Regions from separate parts of the Pseudomonas promysalinigenes genome, predicted to be linked through region 2. Evidence: riboswitches for the same ligand, from Rfam matches in the RefSeq annotation. Region 2 holds a riboswitch; the other holds the start of a gene.
The links. Region 2 has a riboswitch for thiamine pyrophosphate ahead of HU725_RS11320 (TenA family protein). Riboswitches for the same ligand answer to the same signal wherever they lie in the genome.
Positions count from the first base shown of each region.

Region 1 (9,470 bases), 2.0 Mb from region 2:
ACATTTCAGCGCACACTTGCCAGTTCATGGCCGCAGGCCAGGCAGTGGCTGAGCCATTCACCCAGAAACAGATTGAGCTGCGCCTTTTCGTCCGGCTGGTGCATGGCCTTGTTGGGGTACGGGTAAATGCTGCGCAGGCGCCGGGTATGCTCGGCGCTGATCACCTCGGCCATGCGCGCATCGTGATACACCTGCACCTCCAGCTGCGGCACCGGCAGCCATGGCAGGCTGTGCTCCTGGCGCACGCGCACGGTGGTGGTGTATGGGCAAGCCAACAGCACATCGAGCACTAGCACACCCAGCATCTGGTCACCCTGGGTCATGCCAATGCGCCGGGAACTCTGCGTTGTACGCATATCGGGCAGCAGGCGCATGAGCCGGGCGTAGTTGGCCTCGCAGGCTGCCTGCAGCCCGGCCAGATCGACCCGATAACGCTCACGCAAAAGGTTCACTTCCACATACCTCGAACTTCATCTTTGTTCAGCGCCAGCCACTGCAGGCCGATGATGGTCGCCGCGTTGCAGATGCGCCCGTCACGCACTGCCTGTAGCGCATCTTCGAACGACCAGACCCGCACGCGAATGTCCTCGCCCTCTTCTTCGAGCCCATGCAGGCCCCCGGCGCTTTCGCTGCTGCAACGCCCCAGAAACAGGTGAACGTACTCATCGCTACCACCAGGAGAGGGGAAGTAGCGAGTCATGGGCCACAAGGCGCTGAAACTCAGCCCCGCCTCTTCTTCGGCTTCGCGATGGGCGACTTCTTCCGGTTGCTCGTCCTTGTCGATCAGCCCGGCGACCATTTCGATCAGCCAAGGGTTATCGATTTTTTCCAGAGCGCCCACGCGAAACTGCTCGATCAACACCACCTCGTCGCGCAGCGGGTCGTAGGGCAGTACGCACACTGCGTCGTGGCGCACGAACAGTTCACGGCTGATCTCGCGGCCCATGCCGCCAGCGAACAGTTCGTGGCGCAGCTGCACTTTGTCGAGTTTGTAAAAGCCCTTGAAACAGTTTGCCCGGTTGACGATCTCGACCGCCTTGGGCACCGAATTCAACGTATCTGTCATTGCAACCCCCATCTACCTCGAATACCGCATCGCGCCATCCTACTCTGCACGCTTGCGCGTTTCACCCCTTTCCGGCAACCGTTCGCACACTCGGGACAGTACGTCTTCACTCTGTTAGCTTAGTGGCGAACCGAAGGCCGCGCAGACGGTCATAGTCCGACTTTTCCCTGTTCTGCAAGGATCATCATGACACTCGTCAAACTGACTTCCGTGGCCGTGCTGGCACTCGCTCTGGGCGCCTGCCAGAGCCTGTTCGCGCCCAACTACCGGACCCCGCTGGAGGTCAAGCGTGATGCCTGGGAGCACGTCAAGCCCGGCTGCAGCGCCAGCGACTGCCCGCTGGTGAACATCGACACCGTTCATTTCCCGGCCCAGCCCAAGCTCGACGCCATTGTCGAAAAACGCCTGCTGCAACTGACCGAAGACAATCAGCATGGCACCGCGCCAAGCTCCCTGCAGGCCTACGAGCAGCAATACCTGGCCAGTGCCGACAAACGCAACAGCAGCTACTTGCAAGCCAAGGTACGCGAGCAGCATGACGGGCTGGTGATCATCGAGCTGTCCAGCTACCTGGACAGTGGCGGCGCCCACGGTATGCCGGGGCGCGGTTTCATCAACTACTCGCGCAAGCTGGATAAGGTCCTGACCCTGCAGGACATGCTGGTGCCAGGCCAGGAGCAAGCCTTCTGGAAGACCGTCGAGGAGTCCCACCGCGCCTGGCTGATCAGCGTTGGCATGGACAAGGATGCCGAGTTCGTCAAGACCTGGCCATTCAAGCGCTCGCCACACATCGCCTTGACCTACGGCGCAGTCGTGGTGAAGTACGAGGTGTATGCCATTGCGCCCTATTCCATGGGCCACGTCGAACTGAAAATCCCCTATCCGCGCCTGAACGGCATCCTCAAGCCCGAGCTATTTCCCGGCCGCGGCTGAAGCTCAGCAGCCCGTGCAAGCTACCTGCCAGCAACAGTGCTGGCAGGGTAGCGCCCAGCTCTGGCGCCTTGGCGGCGATCAGGTGATAGGCCACCACGCCCACAACCCAAGCCACCAGCGCCTGCCAGTGCAACCCCTCGACCTGGGCGGGCAGGCGCCGCCGACGGATCACGTAGTGGTCCATCAGCACGACGCCGAACAACGGTGCGAACACCGAGCCGATCAACAGCAGGAAGTTCTCGTACTGGGCCAATGGCGCCAGCAGGGCGATCAAGGTGCACAGCACGCCGATAGCCAACGCCAGGTGCTCTACCTTGAGCGGCAGCAACACACCAGTTGAAACAGCCGCCGAGTGAATGTCGGCGAAGGCTTTTTCCGACTCGTCCAGCAAAATCAGCAGCAGCGGTATACCCATGCCCGCGCCTGCCAGGGCAAGCAGCAGCGCATTGACCTCACCACTGGCGGCAAATGCCAGGGTGTAGGCCACGCCCAGGCTCATCAGCCAGGTGTTGCCGATGAAATAGCCAACCACGGTGCCACCGAACACATGCTTGCCATTGCGCGCGAAGCGCGAGTAGTCAGCAATCAGCGGCAACCACGAAAGCGGCATGGCGATGGCGATGTCGAAGCCCACGGCCAGGGACATCGAACCGTCCCCGGCGCGGTTCCACAATTGCCCAAGGTCGGCCTTGGCGAACAGGTTCCAGGTCAGCCACAGGCACGCCCCCAGCAACAGCCAGATCCCCCAGGCGCGCAACACCTTGCGCACGAACGCCAAGGGCCCGCTGACCGCCAACAAGGTGGCCAAGGCGCCGAAGCACAGGGTCCAGAGCATCGGGCTGTTCCAGGCACTGTCTTCACCGAATGCCCGCGCGCCCAGCAGGCTTGCGGCATCGCGCATGACGATGATCTCGAAGGCTCCCCAACCCACCAATTGCAGCAGGTTGAGCAGAGCCGGAAGGCGTGCGCCGTGGCGGCCCAGGCTCAGTTTCAGGGTACCCATGGCCGACAGGCCGGTGTCGCTGCCGATGACACCGGCAGCCCCCAGCAGCAGCACACCGACACCGGTGCCCAAGGCAATGGCCAGCACCGCGCCGGCAAGGCCCAGCCCAGGCGCCAGCATGGCGCCGACCTGTAGCACCATCAGGCCGATGCCCAGGGAGAACCATAGCGAGAAAAGGTCACGGGCACCGAAGATGCGTTGGTGGGTGGGGACCGGGTGGTCGGGGGAAAATTGGCTTGGGGTGGTCATTGTTGTGATCGCCGAAAGTGTTGAGGTATTTGCTGAGCCGGCAGGCCTGTTCGCGGGGTCACCCACGAAGAGCCGGCCGGTTCGAGGCAGCTATAAAGCCAGTTACACCTTGTGATAAAGCTGGCTGCCTTCCTGGCGGAACCGCTCGGCCTGCTCACGCATGCCTTGCTCGACCGTCACATCGACGGTTTCGATCTTGGCGGCGTATTCACGCACTTCCTGGGTGATTTTCATCGAACAGAACTTAGGCCCGCACATCGAGCAGAAGTGGGCGACCTTGGCCGATTCCTTTGGCAGGGTTTCGTCGTGGAAAGCTCGCGCGGTGTCTGGGTCCAGGCCGAGGTTGAACTGGTCTTCCCAGCGGAACTCGAAACGCGCCTTGGACAAAGCGTTGTCGCGGATCTGCGCACCAGGGTGGCCTTTGGCGAGATCCGCGGCGTGGGCGGCGATCTTGTAAGTGATGATGCCGGTTTTCACATCATCCTTGTTCGGCAGGCCCAGGTGCTCTTTGGGGGTGACATAGCAGAGCATGGCACAGCCAAACCAGCCGATCATGGCCGCACCAATACCCGAGGTGATGTGGTCATAACCGGGTGCGATGTCGGTGGTCAGTGGGCCAAGGGTGTAGAACGGCGCCTCGTCGCAGCATTCGAGCTGCTTGTCCATGTTTTCCTTGATCAGTTGCATTGGCACATGGCCAGGGCCTTCGATCATGCATTGCACATCGTGTTTCCAGGCGATCTTGGTCAGCTCGCCCAGGGTTTCCAGCTCACCGAACTGGGCCGCATCGTTGGCGTCAGCGATCGAACCCGGGCGCAGGCCGTCGCCAAGGGAGAAGCTGACGTCGTAGGCCTTCATGATTTCGCAGATCTCATCGAAGTGCGTGTACAGGAAGTTTTCCTTGTGATGGGCCAGGCACCACTTGGCCATGATCGAGCCGCCGCGGCTGACGATGCCGGTGACGCGCTTGGCGGTCAGAGGCACATAGCGCAGCAGCACCCCGGCGTGGATGGTGAAGTAATCGACCCCCTGCTCGGCCTGTTCGATCAACGTGTCGCGGAACAGCTCCCAGGTCAGGTCCTCGGCCACGCCGTTGACCTTTTCCAGTGCTTGGTAGATTGGCACGGTGCCGATCGGTACCGGCGAATTGCGGATGATCCACTCACGGGTTTCGTGAATGTGCTTGCCGGTGGACAAGTCCATGACGGTGTCCGAGCCCCAGCGAATGCCCCAGGTCAGCTTGGCCACTTCTTCTTCGATCGAGGAACCCAGGGCGCTGTTGCCGATGTTGCCATTGATCTTCACCAGGAAGTTGCGGCCAATGATCATCGGCTCCAGCTCCGGGTGGTTGATGTTGGCCGGGATAATCGCACGGCCGCGGGCGACTTCCTGGCGGACGAACTCCGGGGTGATCTCTTTGGGAATGTTGGCCCCGAAGCTGTGGCCTGCGTGCTGCTCGTTGAGCAGACCGGCGGCGCGCGCCTCTTGCAGCTTCATGTTCTCGCGGATGGCCACGTACTCCATCTCGGCGGTGATAATGCCCTGGCGAGCGTAGTGCATCTGTGAAACATTGGCGCCGGTCTTGGCCCGGCGCGGGTTGCGCACATGGGCGAAGCGCAGCTTGGCCAATTGCGCATCGTTCAGCCGCTGCTGCCCGAATTCGGAGCTCAGGCCATCCAGTCGCTCGGTGTCGCCACGGGCCTCGATCCAGGCTGAACGCACGTCGGCCAGGCCCTTGCGCACGTCGATGATGATGTTGGGATCGGTATAGGGGCCGGAGGTGTCATAGACCAGCACGGGGGCATTGGTTTCGCCGCCGAAGTCGGTCGGTGTGTCGTCCAGGCTGATTTCACGCATGGGTACGCGGATGTCCGGGCGCGAGCCTTCGACATAAACCTTGCGCGAACGTGGGAAGGGTTGCACGGATTGCTGATCGACTTGCGCCGACTCGCTGAGGTTGATCGTTTTTTCTTGTTGGCTCATCACAGGCTCTCCAGACGGCTTCCTAGCAGTGGAATGTCGGGGTGAACCTGAACGGCATGGACGCACTCTTGATTAGTGCAGTGCCAGATATGGGGGTGCCTGAAGCTGCATGCAGCTGCGACATTCCCGGACCTGGCACAAGAGGCTCCCCGGGAAGGCGAGCAATCTTGTTCCCTACGCAGGCGCTAACCTGATCAGGTTCAACGGGATCCGCACCTCTGCGATCTCAGCCTTTGCTTCAAGGCACCCCGACAAGAACCTGCGCAGTCTAGACTGGTGTGGCCGGTAAAGCCAAGCGGGTAAATGGCCAGGGGGATGAAAGGCAGAGCCTGTGATTGTTGGCAGATGCGCATGGCACTACACTGGCCCATCGTTCGATACTCAACAGTTCAGTAATTAAATTTTTCGTACAAGGATTGCCTCTATGCTGCGCAAACTTTCACTGGCAATAGCCGTGTCTTGTGCGTCCAATACAGGGGTCTGGGCAGCTGACATGCCCACGACGGTAAAGACCGACCTGGTGAGTGTTTACCAGGAAGCTGTCGACAACAACGCCGATCTTGCTGCCGCACGTGCCGATTACGGCGCGCAGAAAGAAGTCGTACCGCAGGCCAGGGCTGGCCTGCTGCCCAACCTTTCGGCCGGCGCCGAGATGCTCAACACCCGCACCAAAATCGACCAGCCTTCGGCTACGGCCAACCGCAGCGGCAACACGTGGAGCGCTACCCTGGCGCAACCGATCTTCCGCGCCGATCGCTGGTTCCAGCTTCAGGCTGCTGAAGCGGTCGATGAACAGGCGGCGCTGCAATTGTCGGCCACCGAACAGAACCTGATTCTGCAAACGGCACAAAACTACTTCTCCGTATTGCGTGCCCAGGACAATCTTGCTGCGACCAAGGCCGAGGAAGCAGCCCTCAAGCGCCAGCTGGACCAATCCAACGAACGCTTCGATGTCGGCCTTTCCGACAAGACCGACGTGTTGCAGTCCCAGGCCAGCTACGACACCGCCCGCGCCAACCGGATCATCGCCGAGCGCCAGGTACAGGATGCCTTCGAGGCGTTGGTCACGCTGACCAACCGCGAATACAGCTCGATCCAGGGCGTGGTGCACACGCTACCGGTCAGGGTGCCGACCCCTAACGACGCCAAAGCCTGGGTGGAAACCGCTGGCCGCCAGAACCTCAATCTGCTGGCCACCAACTACGCCGTGGCCGCCGCCGAGCAAACCCTGCGCCAGCGCAAGGCCGGCCATGCGCCGACCCTCGATGCCGTGGCCAAATACCAGAAAGGCGACAACGATAACCTGGGCTTCAACAACCCATCACCGTTCGGCCAGCGCTACAGCGGCGATGTGGAGCAGACCAGCGTCGGCCTGCAGCTGAACATCCCGATCTATAGCGGTGGCTTGACCAGCTCGCAGGTCCGTGAGGCCTACGCCCGCCTGACCCAGAGCGAGCAGCAGCGCGAAAGTCTGCGCCGCCAGGTAGTCGAGAACACCCGCAACCTGCATCGCGCGGTGAATACCGACGTGGAACAGGTGCAGGCCCGCAAGCAGTCGATCATCTCCAACCAGAGCGCGCTGGAGGCCACCGAGATCGGCTACCAGGTTGGCACACGCAACATCGTCGACGTCCTCGACGCACAGCGCCAGCTGTACACATCGGTGCGTGACTACAACAACAGCCGCTATGACTACATTCTGGATAACCTGAGCCTGAAACAGGCAGCCGGCACGCTGAGCCCGCAGGATCTGCAGGACCTCAGGCAGTACCTGAAACCGGACTACAACCCGGACAAGGACTTCCTACCACCGGACCTGGCGGCGGCGGCGGCGAAAAACTTCGAGCGCAGGCCCTCGACGCCTTGAAAGGTATCGCCCAGGCCAACCCTCCTGACTAGTATTTCTGTCAGTTTCGCATGCTGGCCTTTTTTCATAGCGTAGTGGCTGACCCACCGCTTGGAGAGAGGCCAGCATGTACAACAATCCCCAGACTACGCCCCCCGCCCCCCGGTTAATACAGTACAACTTCACCGAATGGTTGGGCGCCCTGTGCCCTGCAGCTGAAGGCAAGCTGCTGGTGGTGGGCAACTCTGCGCAGGAAGATGGCAAATTCACTCTGGCTCGCCTGCTGCCCGATGGTGAGCTCGATACTTCTTTCAATGAAAGGGGCTTGATCGAGCATGCCTTCGACGAGCAGGCGATTTTCTACGCACTGTCTGTGCATCTAGAGCCATCCAACGCCCAAGAGCACGCGAAGATCTTTATAAGCGGCGTACTTTTCGCTGAGCAGGGCATCTATCCAGCGGCTGCCCGCTGCTTGGCTTCTGGAAGCCTGGACGACAGCTTTGCCGACCAGGGACTGTTCATTTTCAATGATTCACGCTACACGGCGTCACCGGCGAACTATAAGGCTGCATCTTGCCGTCAGCGCATTGCCTCTCTCGGCATGACGGGTGCTGGTGCCGCAACCCTAGCCGATGGTGGCTATCTACTCTCCCCGGCCGAAACAGGTCTCGTACTGAAACTGACATCGGCAGGCACACTGGACACCTCGTTCGCCAAAGACGGCGTGCTCGAACCGTCAAACTTCGAAGCTAGCAACGCCATTGTGCTGGGCAAGCGCCTTTACCTCACTGGTCAGCAGCGGCAAGGTGGCACGGTAGCGGCCTACACGCCGCAGGGTGAACTGGACGAAAGCTTTGGTGAAGGTGGCATGGTGAACATCGCGACCAAACTGCTAGCGCTTGCGCCAGGTGAAGATGGGCAGTCGCTGAACGTAGTCGGGGTAACCGACACCGACGGCAACAATCGTGGATGCCTGGCTCGCCTCAAAACCAACGGTAGTCTGCTGCTCAAGCCAGTGGTGATAGCGCCGGCAAACCGCGAAGCCGACTTGAGGTATGTCATGTCCCGCACAGACCAAAGCGCACAGCAGCGCATCTATGGACTGGGGCAAACGACCGAGCAGAATCGTGACGCTCGCTACTACATCGCCTCCCGCCATGCCGATGGCACGGTTGCCGATGATTTCCCCGGCGGCCTGGTGGTAGCGCAAGTGAACTCAACCGTACTGGGGTGCGACCTGGTTGGCTCCAACGAGTTAGCACTCTGCGGGTATGTCGGTAGCCAAGGCTTCGTCGCCTGGTACCCGCTGGCCGAATGAAAGCCCACCCCCTGAGCATCTGCGTAAGGGCCGACGCCCAGTCTTTTGGCGCAAGCCCTACGCAGAAGCCGGTTCAGTCGCGCAGCAAACGGGCAAGGCCCTCCAGCAGACGCTGCAAGGCGCCTTGGTTGGCCCTCATCACCGCCCGGCCCGCCTCACCCATGCGCTGTGCATCCTGCGGCAGCTCGATCAAGCGCCGCACGGCTTCGGCCAGACCATCGGCATTATCGACCTGCTGCAAAGCGCCGGCTTCGCGCAACATCGCGCTGATTTCAAGGAAATTGAACACGTGGGGCCCCATCAGCATTGGCAACGCCAACGCGGCGGGCTCCAGTGGGTTATGCCCCCCCGTAGCGACCAGGCTGCCCCCCACGAATGCAATGTCGGCGAGCGCGTAGAGGAACAGCAACTCACCCATGGTGTCGCCCAACAGCACCTGGGCCTGGGCCGTTACCGCTGCGCCACTGGAGCGGCGTACCGTGGCGAACTGCGCAGCGCACGAGGCATGCACGGCATTGAAGCGCTCAGGATGGCGCGGCACCAGGATCAGCAGCGCATCCCCATGCACCTGCAACAATTGCCGGTGGGCCTGCAAAATCAAGGCATCTTCGCCTTCGTGGGTGCTGGCGGCGATCCATACCGGGCGCTGGGTGGCGCCCCATCGCTCGCGCAGGGCTCTGGCCTGGGGCACCAATTGCTCATCGATCTTGAGGTCGAACTTGATCGAGCCAGTCACCTGCACGCATTCAGCCCGCGCCCCCAGGTCAAGAAAGCGCTGCGCCTCAGCCTCTGTCTGCACTGCGATGAAGCTCATTTCGGCAAGCATGGGCCGGGTCAGCTTGGCAAAACGCGCATATCCACGTGCCGAACGCTCTGACAAGCGGGCGTTGGCCAGGGCCACGGGGATGCCACGCTTTGCGCACTGATGGATGTGGTTGGGCCACAGTTCGGTTTCCATGATGATGCCCAACCGAGGACGCACGTGGTCCAGGAACCGCCCGGCCGCCCACGGCAAGTCATAGGGCAGGTAACAATGCTGGATGCGCGGTTCATCGGCGAACATGGCGCGAAT
Region 1 is NZ_CP077094.1:4,533,496-4,542,965, forward strand. Features, by position in the region: gene HU725_RS20605 (DUF1249 domain-containing protein) at 6-458, opposite strand; gene HU725_RS20610 (NUDIX domain-containing protein) at 449-1,066, opposite strand; gene HU725_RS20615 (RsiV family protein) at 1,253-1,999, shown strand; gene cytX (putative hydroxymethylpyrimidine transporter CytX) at 1,968-3,251, opposite strand; gene thiC (phosphomethylpyrimidine synthase ThiC) at 3,354-5,234, opposite strand; TPP riboswitch at 5,389-5,495, opposite strand; gene HU725_RS20630 (TolC family outer membrane protein) at 5,659-7,101, shown strand; gene HU725_RS20635 (delta-60 repeat domain-containing protein) at 7,208-8,398, shown strand; gene waaA (lipid IV(A) 3-deoxy-D-manno-octulosonic acid transferase) at 8,472-9,470, opposite strand, start outside.
Region 1: it holds a riboswitch for thiamine pyrophosphate, as region 2 does, so the genes downstream of both, thiC (phosphomethylpyrimidine synthase ThiC) here and HU725_RS11320 (TenA family protein) in region 2, are expected to answer to the same signal.

Region 2 (9,470 bases):
GCATCGTCGTCGGAGGGGTTTTCAGTGCCATCTTCGTAACCGGTCAGGTCAAGGCCACCGCGATGCAGGAAACCATCGACGCTATCGGCCAGGCGCAACGCGGGTGCCAGCATCTGTTCAAGTGCCTGGGCTTGCAAAACCAGATCACCGCGTTCATCGCTGCGTAGCCACAACCAAAGCGCGTGCTGAGTACTTGGGTTTTCCACGGCGGCGTCAAGCTGTGGGAACGCACGCAAGCCTGGGATGTCGCGGCCTAGGGCTTTGACCAAGGGTGCGCCGATACCAAGGATCAGGCTACGGCCGTCTACGTGTGGCAACAGGGTATCCAGTACCGCGGGCAACGCCTCGAGCGACTGCAGGGCGAAGAACAGGTGACGAGCGTGCACCGGCACGGGCGTAGCAAGCAGACCTTGTTGGAAAGGCATTACAGGCGAATCCTCGGCAAAAAAGCGAATGCTACTGCGCCAAGAGCCCTATCGCAACGCGATATGGCGACGCTCTGTGCCGCAGTTTAGCGAGTGTTCGGTAACAACTGGTAAACAAGTGCTGGCTCAGTGCAATCATACAACGCCTAGAGCCCACCTAGACTGCTTGCATCCCTCACCCGAGTGCCCGCCCATGACCGCATCCCCGTTGCTGACCGCATTTCTCCCTTTGGCGCTTGGCATCATCATGCTCGGCCTAGGATTGTCTTTGACCATGGCCGATTTCGCTCGCGTGCTGAAATACCCAAAGCCGGTGATGATCGGCCTGTTTTGCCAAATCCTCCTACTGCCATTGGTGTGCTTCCTCATTGCGAATGGGTTTGGCCTTGAAGCGGCGCTGGCGGTCGGCCTGATGTTGCTTGCAGCGTCACCAGGGGGCACCACCGCCAATCTGTTCAGCCACCTGGCCCACGGCGATGTGGCGCTGAATATCACCCTGACGGCGGTGAACTCGTTGATCGCTATCCTGAGCATGCCGCTGCTGGTCAACCTGTCGTTGAGCTATTTCATGGCGTCGGACCAAGCCATCCCACTGCAGTTCGCCAAGGTGCTGCAGGTATTCGCTATCGTGCTACTGCCGGTGGCGCTGGGCATGCTGATCCGTCACTGGGCACCGCGCTTCGCTGCGCGGATGGAAAAGCCCATGAAGCTTGTGGCAGCGCTGTTTCTGGCCTTCACCATCGTTCTGGCCTTGGCCAAGGACTGGCAGACCGTAGTGGAATATGCCCCGGTGGTGGGTTTGGCGGCCCTGTTGTTCAACTTGATCAGCCTTGCTGTTGGCTACTGCGTACCTCGCTTGCTCAATATTCCCAAGCGCCAGGCCATCGCTATCGGCATGGAAATCGGCATCCACAACGGCACGCTGGCCATCGCCCTCGCGCTCAGCCCATCGCTGCTCAATAACGCGACGATGGCAGTTCCAGCGGCCCTGTACAGCCTGATCATGTTCTTCACCGCCGCAGGGTTCGGCTGGTGGGTCAGCCGCGGCCGCGTGGCCAGCGCGCCTGCAACTGGCGCTTGAGCACCTTCAGCGGTGGCGCATAGAAGAAGCCGAAGGACACACAGCCGGTGCGCCCCTTCACGGCATGGTGCAGTTGATGAGCGCGGTGCAGACGTTTGAAGTAACGGTTGACCGGGCGTGGCGCGCGCGGCCAATGCCGGTGGAAGAGACCGTCGTGGGCAAGTACGTACAGTACCCCATACCCTGCCACCCCTGCGCCCACCCATTGCAGCGGAGCATGGCCAGCTTTGCCCAAGGCGATGAGCGCGGCGGCGATCAGCGCCAGCGCAAGTAGGTACAGGTCGTTGGTTTCCAGCATGCCCAACTGCGGCTCATGGTGCGAGCGGTGCAGCCACCAGCCCCAGCCATGCATGACGTACTTGTGGGCCAGCGTACCGACACCTTCCATGGCCACCAAGGTGCTGAGCAGCACAGCGAGATTGAACAGCATGTAACGATCCGGGCAATGGCGGAGAATGGCGCAAGGGTAACCAGTGCCCCGGTTTTTTGCCATGCCGGTGGCGCAGGTTGTAGGGGATTTCCTGATGAAGCCCTTGTCATGTTTCAACCCTTGACCCTCGGAGCTTGGCGGCGTAAGGTCCGCAACGCAATTTCGCCCCCCCGAACAGGAGCCCTGCTTTGGACAGTAGTCCCAGTCGCTTGCGACAGGCCCACAAGGCGAGCTAGTCCGGCAGTTTCCTGCCACTGTCTCGCCAAAAGTCAGACAGTGGAACCTCTGAGCCTATTAGGCATTACTTCCCCTTCTCTTTCGTGGTCCTGCGCTTATTTCTGGTTTTTTTAACCGTGCGGGCGTACGCCCGTGAAAGAGGTTTGCTATGGATTGGAAAGTCTTTCTTCTGCGTGTTGGCGTCGCCCTGCTGCTGGGCGCTCTGATCGGTGCCGAACGCCAACTGCGCCAACGCCTGACCGGGCTGCGTACCAATGCCCTGGTCAGCACGGGCGCCTGCCTGTTCGTGCTGATGACCCAGGCGGTGCCGGGCATGGCCCCGGCAGACGCGTCGCGAGTGGCCGCCTATGTTGTGTCGGGTATCGGTTTCTTAGGTGGTGGCGTGATCATGCGCGATGGCTTCAATGTGCGTGGCCTGAACACCGCCGCTACGCTCTGGTGCACCGCAGCTGTCGGCGTGTTGTGTAGCCTGGGCCTGCTGCTGGAGGCAGTGTTGGGCAGCCTGATGGTGCTGTGTGCCAACATCCTGCTGCGCGACATCGCCCAACGGCTTGACCGCCAGGAAGTGCTACCGGCTAGCGAAGTGGAACAGCATTATGAAGTGCGCATCATTTGCCGCGCCGAGGATGAGATACAGGTACGCAGCCTGATGCTGCATAGCCTCGGCGACCCGCAATTGCGCCTGCAGTCATTGCACAGCGAGGATCTGACTAACCCTGCTCGCCTGGAAGTGCGCGCAGAACTGCTCGGCAACCCGCAAGCCCCGGCGCAACTGGAACGGCTAGTCAGCCGGGTTAGCCTTGAAAAAGGCGTGAGCTCGGTGCGCTGGCAGTTGCAGCCTCAAGTAATGGCGGCTGACTAGCGCTCATCGCGCAGGTGCCGCTCTTTCTGCTCCTGACGCTCCTTGGCCTCAATGCATAGGGTTGCGGTTGGGCGCAGGAGTAGCCGTCGCAGGCCGATTGGCTCCCCGGTTTCCTCGCACCAGCCGTACTCACCACGGGCCAGGCGCTCCAGTGCCTGGTCAATCTTGTCGAGGAGCTTCTTCTCCCGCTCCAGGGAACGCAGCCTCCACTGTCGTTCCTCCTCTGCACTGCCGATATCAGCCGGGTCGCTAAGCACCTCTTGTTCGCGCAAGGCCTGAAATTCTTCCTCGATCCGAGCTTGCAGATCAGCGCGTTGATCCAGCAGAAGTCTACGGAAAAATTGCTGTTGGACTTCGTTCATGTAGGCTGCAGGCGCTTGGCTGAGCAGTTCATCTTCTGTCATCTAGGCACTCTCGCTTAACCGAAAAGCCAAAGTGTTACGTTATAACGATTTAAGTGCAAGCTTCGCGCTACCATCACTTTGGCCCGCCAGCCCATCAAAGGATCATCAGCATGCACATCCGCCCCACCCTGCCTTCTGATATCAGTCGATTGATCGAGATTGAACACTCTGCGGCCCAAGCTTTTCGGCAGTTTCCGGAGCTGGCGTGGTTGGCAGGGGCCGAGGGGCTTGATAGGGATGCGCACACAGCCTTCATCGCGGCCAGTGGCAGTTGGCTGGCCGAAAATGATCAAGGCCAGGCCGTGGGTTTCGTGTGCTTGACCATTGAGGAGCAGGCGCTGCATATCCACGAGCTATCGGTGAGGCTGCAGTCGCAGGGCAAAGGAATCGGCAGGTGCTTACTGGACAAGGTGCGTGCCCTAGCACGCCTGAGTGATCTGCCCATGGTGACCCTGACCACATTTGCCCATGTGCCTTGGAATGGGCCTTTTTATGCAAAATACGGTTTCGAGGTACTCGAAGAGCAACGCCTTGGGGCCAGGTTGCAAGCTATTCTTGCAACTGAGCGCGCTCAGGGTTTGCCCAGGCGCTGCGCGATGGGCCTGTTACTAAGCACTCAGGATGCAGAGGGCGGTTGAGCGGTGCTGGCGTCGCCGACTGCATCGCGTTTTTGCAGTTCATCCTTGAGCAGTTGCAGTTGCCTGGCCTGCTCGATGGAAATAGCACGACTGTTTTCTAGGCTCTGTGCCTGCGCCTGTAATTGACGGCGCATCTCATCGCTGGCGCCTTGAGCCTGGGCCAAGATCGTTCGCAGCCCCTGGATCTGCGCATCGCGTTGTTCAAGTAGCTCGTCTTTGACCTTGCATTCACTGGCCGCCTGGCGATGCTCACCGAGCATACGTTCGTTGTCGCGATGCAAACGAGTCAGTTCGTCCTGTTTGACGATCATGCCCTGCTGCAATTGACGCAGTTCCACCTGCAGTTGTTGAACCTGCGCCTCTTGTCTGCGCTGGTCTTGCTCACGCTGTTCACGACTGGCGTTGCGGTAGTGCTCTAGTGCCTCGCGCGCATGGCGGTGCTTGTCCTCCAACGAGCGGATTTGTTCATCCTTGTCTGCCAGACGCACCTGCAGCTCACCTAACGACTGGTTGAGGCTGGCGTTGCGCAATTGCTCGGCCTGCAGGGAGTTCTGGACGGTTATCAGACGTTCGGACTCTGCCGCCAGGGCGGAGGCTTGCACCTGCTGTTGCTGCACAGCAGCTGCCAACGCTTGCTGCGTCTGTTGTAACAGATTCTCCAGCTGCTCCCGCTGCTCAAGAAACGCAGCCTCGGCCTGGTCGATACGGGCGTTACCCTCTTCCTCCACCTGAGCAGCCAGTTGCGAAACCAGCTTGGTGAGCGCATCACTAAGCGCCGCCTGGCCCTGCAGGCCGGCAGGTTTGGAGGCCTCCAACTCCTTCAAGTAGCGGTGGATGGTGGTCTTTGAGCCGGTATTACCCAGTTCGATACGTACTGCATCGATGCTGGGGTATTCGCCCCGGGCGATCAGGACTTGCCGAGCCTGCTGCACTACTGCTTTGTTGATACCACCCCGGGCCATGGTTGCTCCTACTATTTCGTAGCATGGTACGTACCATGTATTTACATGTGATTTTTGCTCTTTCAAGAACGGATTTCAAGATCTTTCTCAGATGGAATAATCACGGCTTATCACATGTAAGTGCAGGCAAGCCAAGCAGTACGGTGCTGTATGCACGCTTAAGTCGGCACAAGGGTCGAGAGGGCTGGTTATGCTCGGCCGCTTCATGAAATCGCTGCCAATCAGCGATGACTCCTGGCGCCGAGTGGGCAGGGCTTCGGGGTGCCTTTGGGAAGGTCCAGAGTCAAGCAGCGCGCCGAGATGGACCTTGAGCCGCGCACTTTCCTAGCTGCGCACCATCAGTCAGTAGCTCAAGTGAGATTGGAAGGGCAATTCAGGTAACTGCGACCGGAATCTAACAACTAGCAGCAGCGTGGCTGCTGCCAGTCGAGTCGGACAATGCGCTGGGCACTAGGAAAGGGCTGGCGCCCTTATATGCGTAGGTATGGTGCGGGGCGCTTTACGTCTACATGCGCACTGACGGGGATGACCGCTGCTCGGGTCAAGGTTGTGCATCGAGCCCCATCTGCCAGAAGTCTGCCTCTAGCCGCGATGCCTGACCGAAAATCTGCGCCAGCTCGATGAACCGCTGTTCAGTCATGCTTCGCGCTGCCAGCTCATCCAAGTGCTTGCGCGCCGCCGCTGCCACGCCTTGGTAAGCCTCGCCGGCATACTCGCTGATCCATTCTCGGTACGGGTGCTGGCTCAAGTCGCCAATACGCTGCGCGAGTGTGCGGCCGATTTCGGCGTAACCGATTACACAGGGTGCCAGCGCCACATGCAGTTCGAGCAAATCACCTGCTGCGCCGCAATCCAGAACGTAGCGGGTGTATGCCACAGTCGCCTGATGCTCCGGTGCTGCCTGGATGTCGGCTTGCGACAAGCCCCACCGCGCGCACAACCTAAGGTGCAGTTCGGTCTCGTCAAGTATTGCTGCAAGGCCGGACTGGGCCGCACGAATGTCCGCGGGCAGGCGGCTTTTGTAAGCCGCCAGTGCCCAGGCACGGGCGAATTGAATGAGAAACAGATAATCCTGGATCAGATAAGTCCGAAAGGCCTCTTCGGGCAAAGTGCCCTCGCCCATCTGCCGGACGAAATCGTGATCGACATAACTATTCCACTGCGTGCTGCCAGCGGACTTCAAACGTTCGAAAATATCCATGCTCAGGCCTGCTCGTGGTAAACGGCATCGAAGAAAGACAGTTCCAACGCCACCGTCCGTGCGAAGAAATCGCTGGCCACCGCCGCCTCTTTTGGCCCTACCCGGTCCAGTTCGGCTTTGAGAAACCCTACGAAGTCACAGAACGCTGGGTTGTCATGCAGTGTGATCCACTCGGCGTAGACGAAGTTGTCAGGCAGTGGCTTGGGTGCCTTGAGCGCCCAGTCCAGGTAAAGGCCCTCCGCCACATTGAGCACCGCCAGAGCAGCTGCATAAGAGCGAGTATCAGCAGCCTCGCGCATGATCGCCTTGAAACCTGCGGTGGGCGCGGTATCGGCAGGTTGCATACGTTGCGCCTCACTGACGCCCAACGCCTGGAAGGCGCGTAGGAAGTAGGTGTTTTCATCGCTGCAGATCATGCCCGCGAAGCGGCCAAAGCGCAGACGAGCTTCATAAGTGTCCGCGCTGGCGATGGCAGCGCCAAGCAGGGTCACGAAGCTGTCGAGAAAGCGGTGATCCTGGATCAGGTAACGGATCATGACCTGATCCGGCACGCTGGCCGTGCAAAGCTCGGTGACGAATCGGTGTTCAATCGCCGCTGACCAGGTCGATTGGTTCTGACGTTGCAAAGTATCGCTGAAGCGTTCAGCCATGCTGCTCTCCCCCTTGGGAATGACAGCGAGACCTTTGTGGCTTGGCATGGTGTGGCCTCGCAGTGAGGCCGGCTAAAAGGCAGGTCGGCAGTCCCATCCCTTCGCCGGCATGATCCGGATCAGGTTCGAAGGGTCACCGCGCTGCTATGCCAGCGGTTTCTCAGCCCGTTGCAGGGCTCCCCTTGGTAGGCGACAGATATACAGCGCCAGACTCCGCTTGTCATCATTGGCCTGGTGCACGTGGCCTGGGCCTTTACTTTGCCGCGCATCGAGGCAAACAGGTAAGGCATTTAGCCACTAGTCATCAGGCTGTCATCTGCTTGTCGTATTTTCATCTGATCACCCAGGGTCAGGACTACCAGCAGTGATCCGTCGCTCTCACTCTTCTACAGGCGTTCTACGCTTGTTGATCCTGACGCTCTGCGCAGCAACCCTGATCTTCCTGTGGGGGCTGTACTTCACTCAGAAGGCCGCTGCGCGCAGGGATGTGCTGGCCGCCAAGGCAGCGCAGCAGCTGAACCTTGCCAGTGTCGTTGCACAGAGCCTGTGCCAACTGGTCGACCGCACCCAGCGTATGCTCCAGATAACCCTGAGCGAGGGTAAATCCCTGAATGCCGGCAACCCTAACCTGCCCAGGCTGTTCACCGACGACCCGCTCTTCAAGGGCATAGGGCTCTATAACCGCCAGGGCCAGTTACTAGTCGCTAGCGTCGAGGGCCAACCAGCCCTCCTACCGCCCAGGTGGCTGGATCAACTGAACCTGCACGCCAGGCAATTCGGATTCACGCCCTTCCTGCTCCCGCCCCCCCTGCCAGCCCCGCTCGACTGGCATCAGTTCTTCATGCTGCCGCTGCCGGGCCTCAATGGTGATGAGCCAAACACGCTTGTTGTTATGCAGCTCGACCTGAGTTACCTAGGAGCATTGTTGCAGCCTATCGATCTGGGCGAGAGCCGCTTGGTACGGCTGCTCCAGAGCAATGGCCAGGAACGCCTGCGCATCGATACCCACGCAATGCCGGTGGCAGGCGACAGCTTCGCACCGGGCATGGCGGATACCGGCCAGCGCTCTCGGCAAATGACACAGTTCGTTGACGGCGTTCCCTATCAGAGCCTGTATCGCAGCGTGCCTGAGCACGCTTTCAGCGTAGTGGTCAGCCAGCGGTATGACCAAATGCTGGCCCCTTGGGCAAAAGCTTACACACGCCAGTTATGGTTCAACCTAGGCATGACACTGGTGATTCTCACCGGTTTGGCCTGGGCCTTGCGCCTACTGCGCAAGCGTCAAGAGGCGTTTTGCGACCTCGAGCACGCTCAGCAGGTCAACCAGCAGTTGATCGGCCGGCTCGAGGCCGAGCACCGGCGCAGCAGCCACGCGGCTGCGACCGACCACCTGAGCGGCCTACACAACCGCCGCCAGTTCGTCGAAATGGCCGAGCAAGCGCTGACCCGACAGCGGGGCAAGCGCTGTTTGATGGCTATCCTGTTCATCGACATGGACCGCTTCAAATCGATCAACGACTCTCTGGGGCACAAAATTGGCGACCTGCTGCTGCAGGCGGTGGCCGGGCGCATACGCCGGCTGCTTGAGCCTGGGGATGAGGCGTCACGCTTTGGCGGTGACGAATTCGTGGTGCTGCTGGCCGGCGAACGCAGTGAGGAACAGATCACCGTCTGGGTGCACACACTGGTAAAAAAACTTTCGGCCACCTATGCCCTCGATGGCCAAGAGGTCAATACCAGCCCGAGTGTCGGGGTCAGCATCTGCCCGCGCGACGGCCAGGACATCGACAGTTTGATACGCTTTGCCGACGCTGCCATGTACTGCGCCAAGCAGGCTGGCCGTGCGCAGTATCGGTTTTTCGACCCGTCGCTGAACCGCTCCGATATTCAGGCCTTTGCACTCGAACAGGCCTTCGGCAGCGCCTTGAGCGGGCGGCAGTTCGTGCTGCACTACCAGCCTCAAGTCCGCCTGGATAACCATCGTGTGCTCGGCTATGAAGCTTTGGTAAGGTGGGACCACCCCGATTTCGGGCTGCTTTATCCGGACAGATTTATCGATCTTGCCGAGCGCAGCGGCTTCATCATTGAGCTTGGCTGGGAGGTGTTGCGTTTGGCGTGCGAAGACCTCGAACGCTGGCAGGCAAAGGGCCATGAGGCCCGGCTGGCCGTCAATGTCTCAGCCATGCAGTTGCGTCAGGCCGACTTCAGTACCCGCTTGCTGGCCAAGCTGGAGTATCACGGCATCATGCCCCATCGCCTGGAGCTGGAAATTACCGAAACCACCATTCTTGACTCGCAAGGCACCGCAATCGATCACCTGCATCGCCTGCGCGCTGCCGGCCTGGGCATCAGCCTGGATGACTTCGGCCGCGGCTATGCGGGCTTCGCGCACCTGCAATCGCTGCCACTGAGCAAACTGAAGATCGACCGCTCGCTGATCGCCCCCTTATCCAACAGTTACGACGACAGTCCAATCGTGTCATCGACCATCATCCTGGCCAAACGGCTGGGCCTGGAAGTGGTGGCCGAAGGCGTCGAGACCCGTGAGCAAGTGGTGTGCCTGAAGCTAGCTGGCTGCGA
Region 2 is NZ_CP077094.1:2,495,927-2,505,396, forward strand. Features, by position in the region: gene HU725_RS11280 (Dyp-type peroxidase) at 1-425, opposite strand, end outside; gene HU725_RS11285 (bile acid:sodium symporter family protein) at 619-1,506, shown strand; gene HU725_RS11290 (sterol desaturase family protein) at 1,463-1,936, opposite strand; gene HU725_RS11295 (MgtC/SapB family protein) at 2,322-3,035, shown strand; gene dksA (RNA polymerase-binding protein DksA) at 3,032-3,439, opposite strand; gene HU725_RS11305 (GNAT family N-acetyltransferase) at 3,550-4,077, shown strand; gene HU725_RS11310 (DNA-binding protein) at 4,056-5,039, opposite strand; gene tenA (thiaminase II) at 5,581-6,246, opposite strand; gene HU725_RS11320 (TenA family protein) at 6,243-6,890, opposite strand; TPP riboswitch at 6,970-7,083, opposite strand; gene HU725_RS11325 (putative bifunctional diguanylate cyclase/phosphodiesterase) at 7,255-9,470, shown strand, end outside.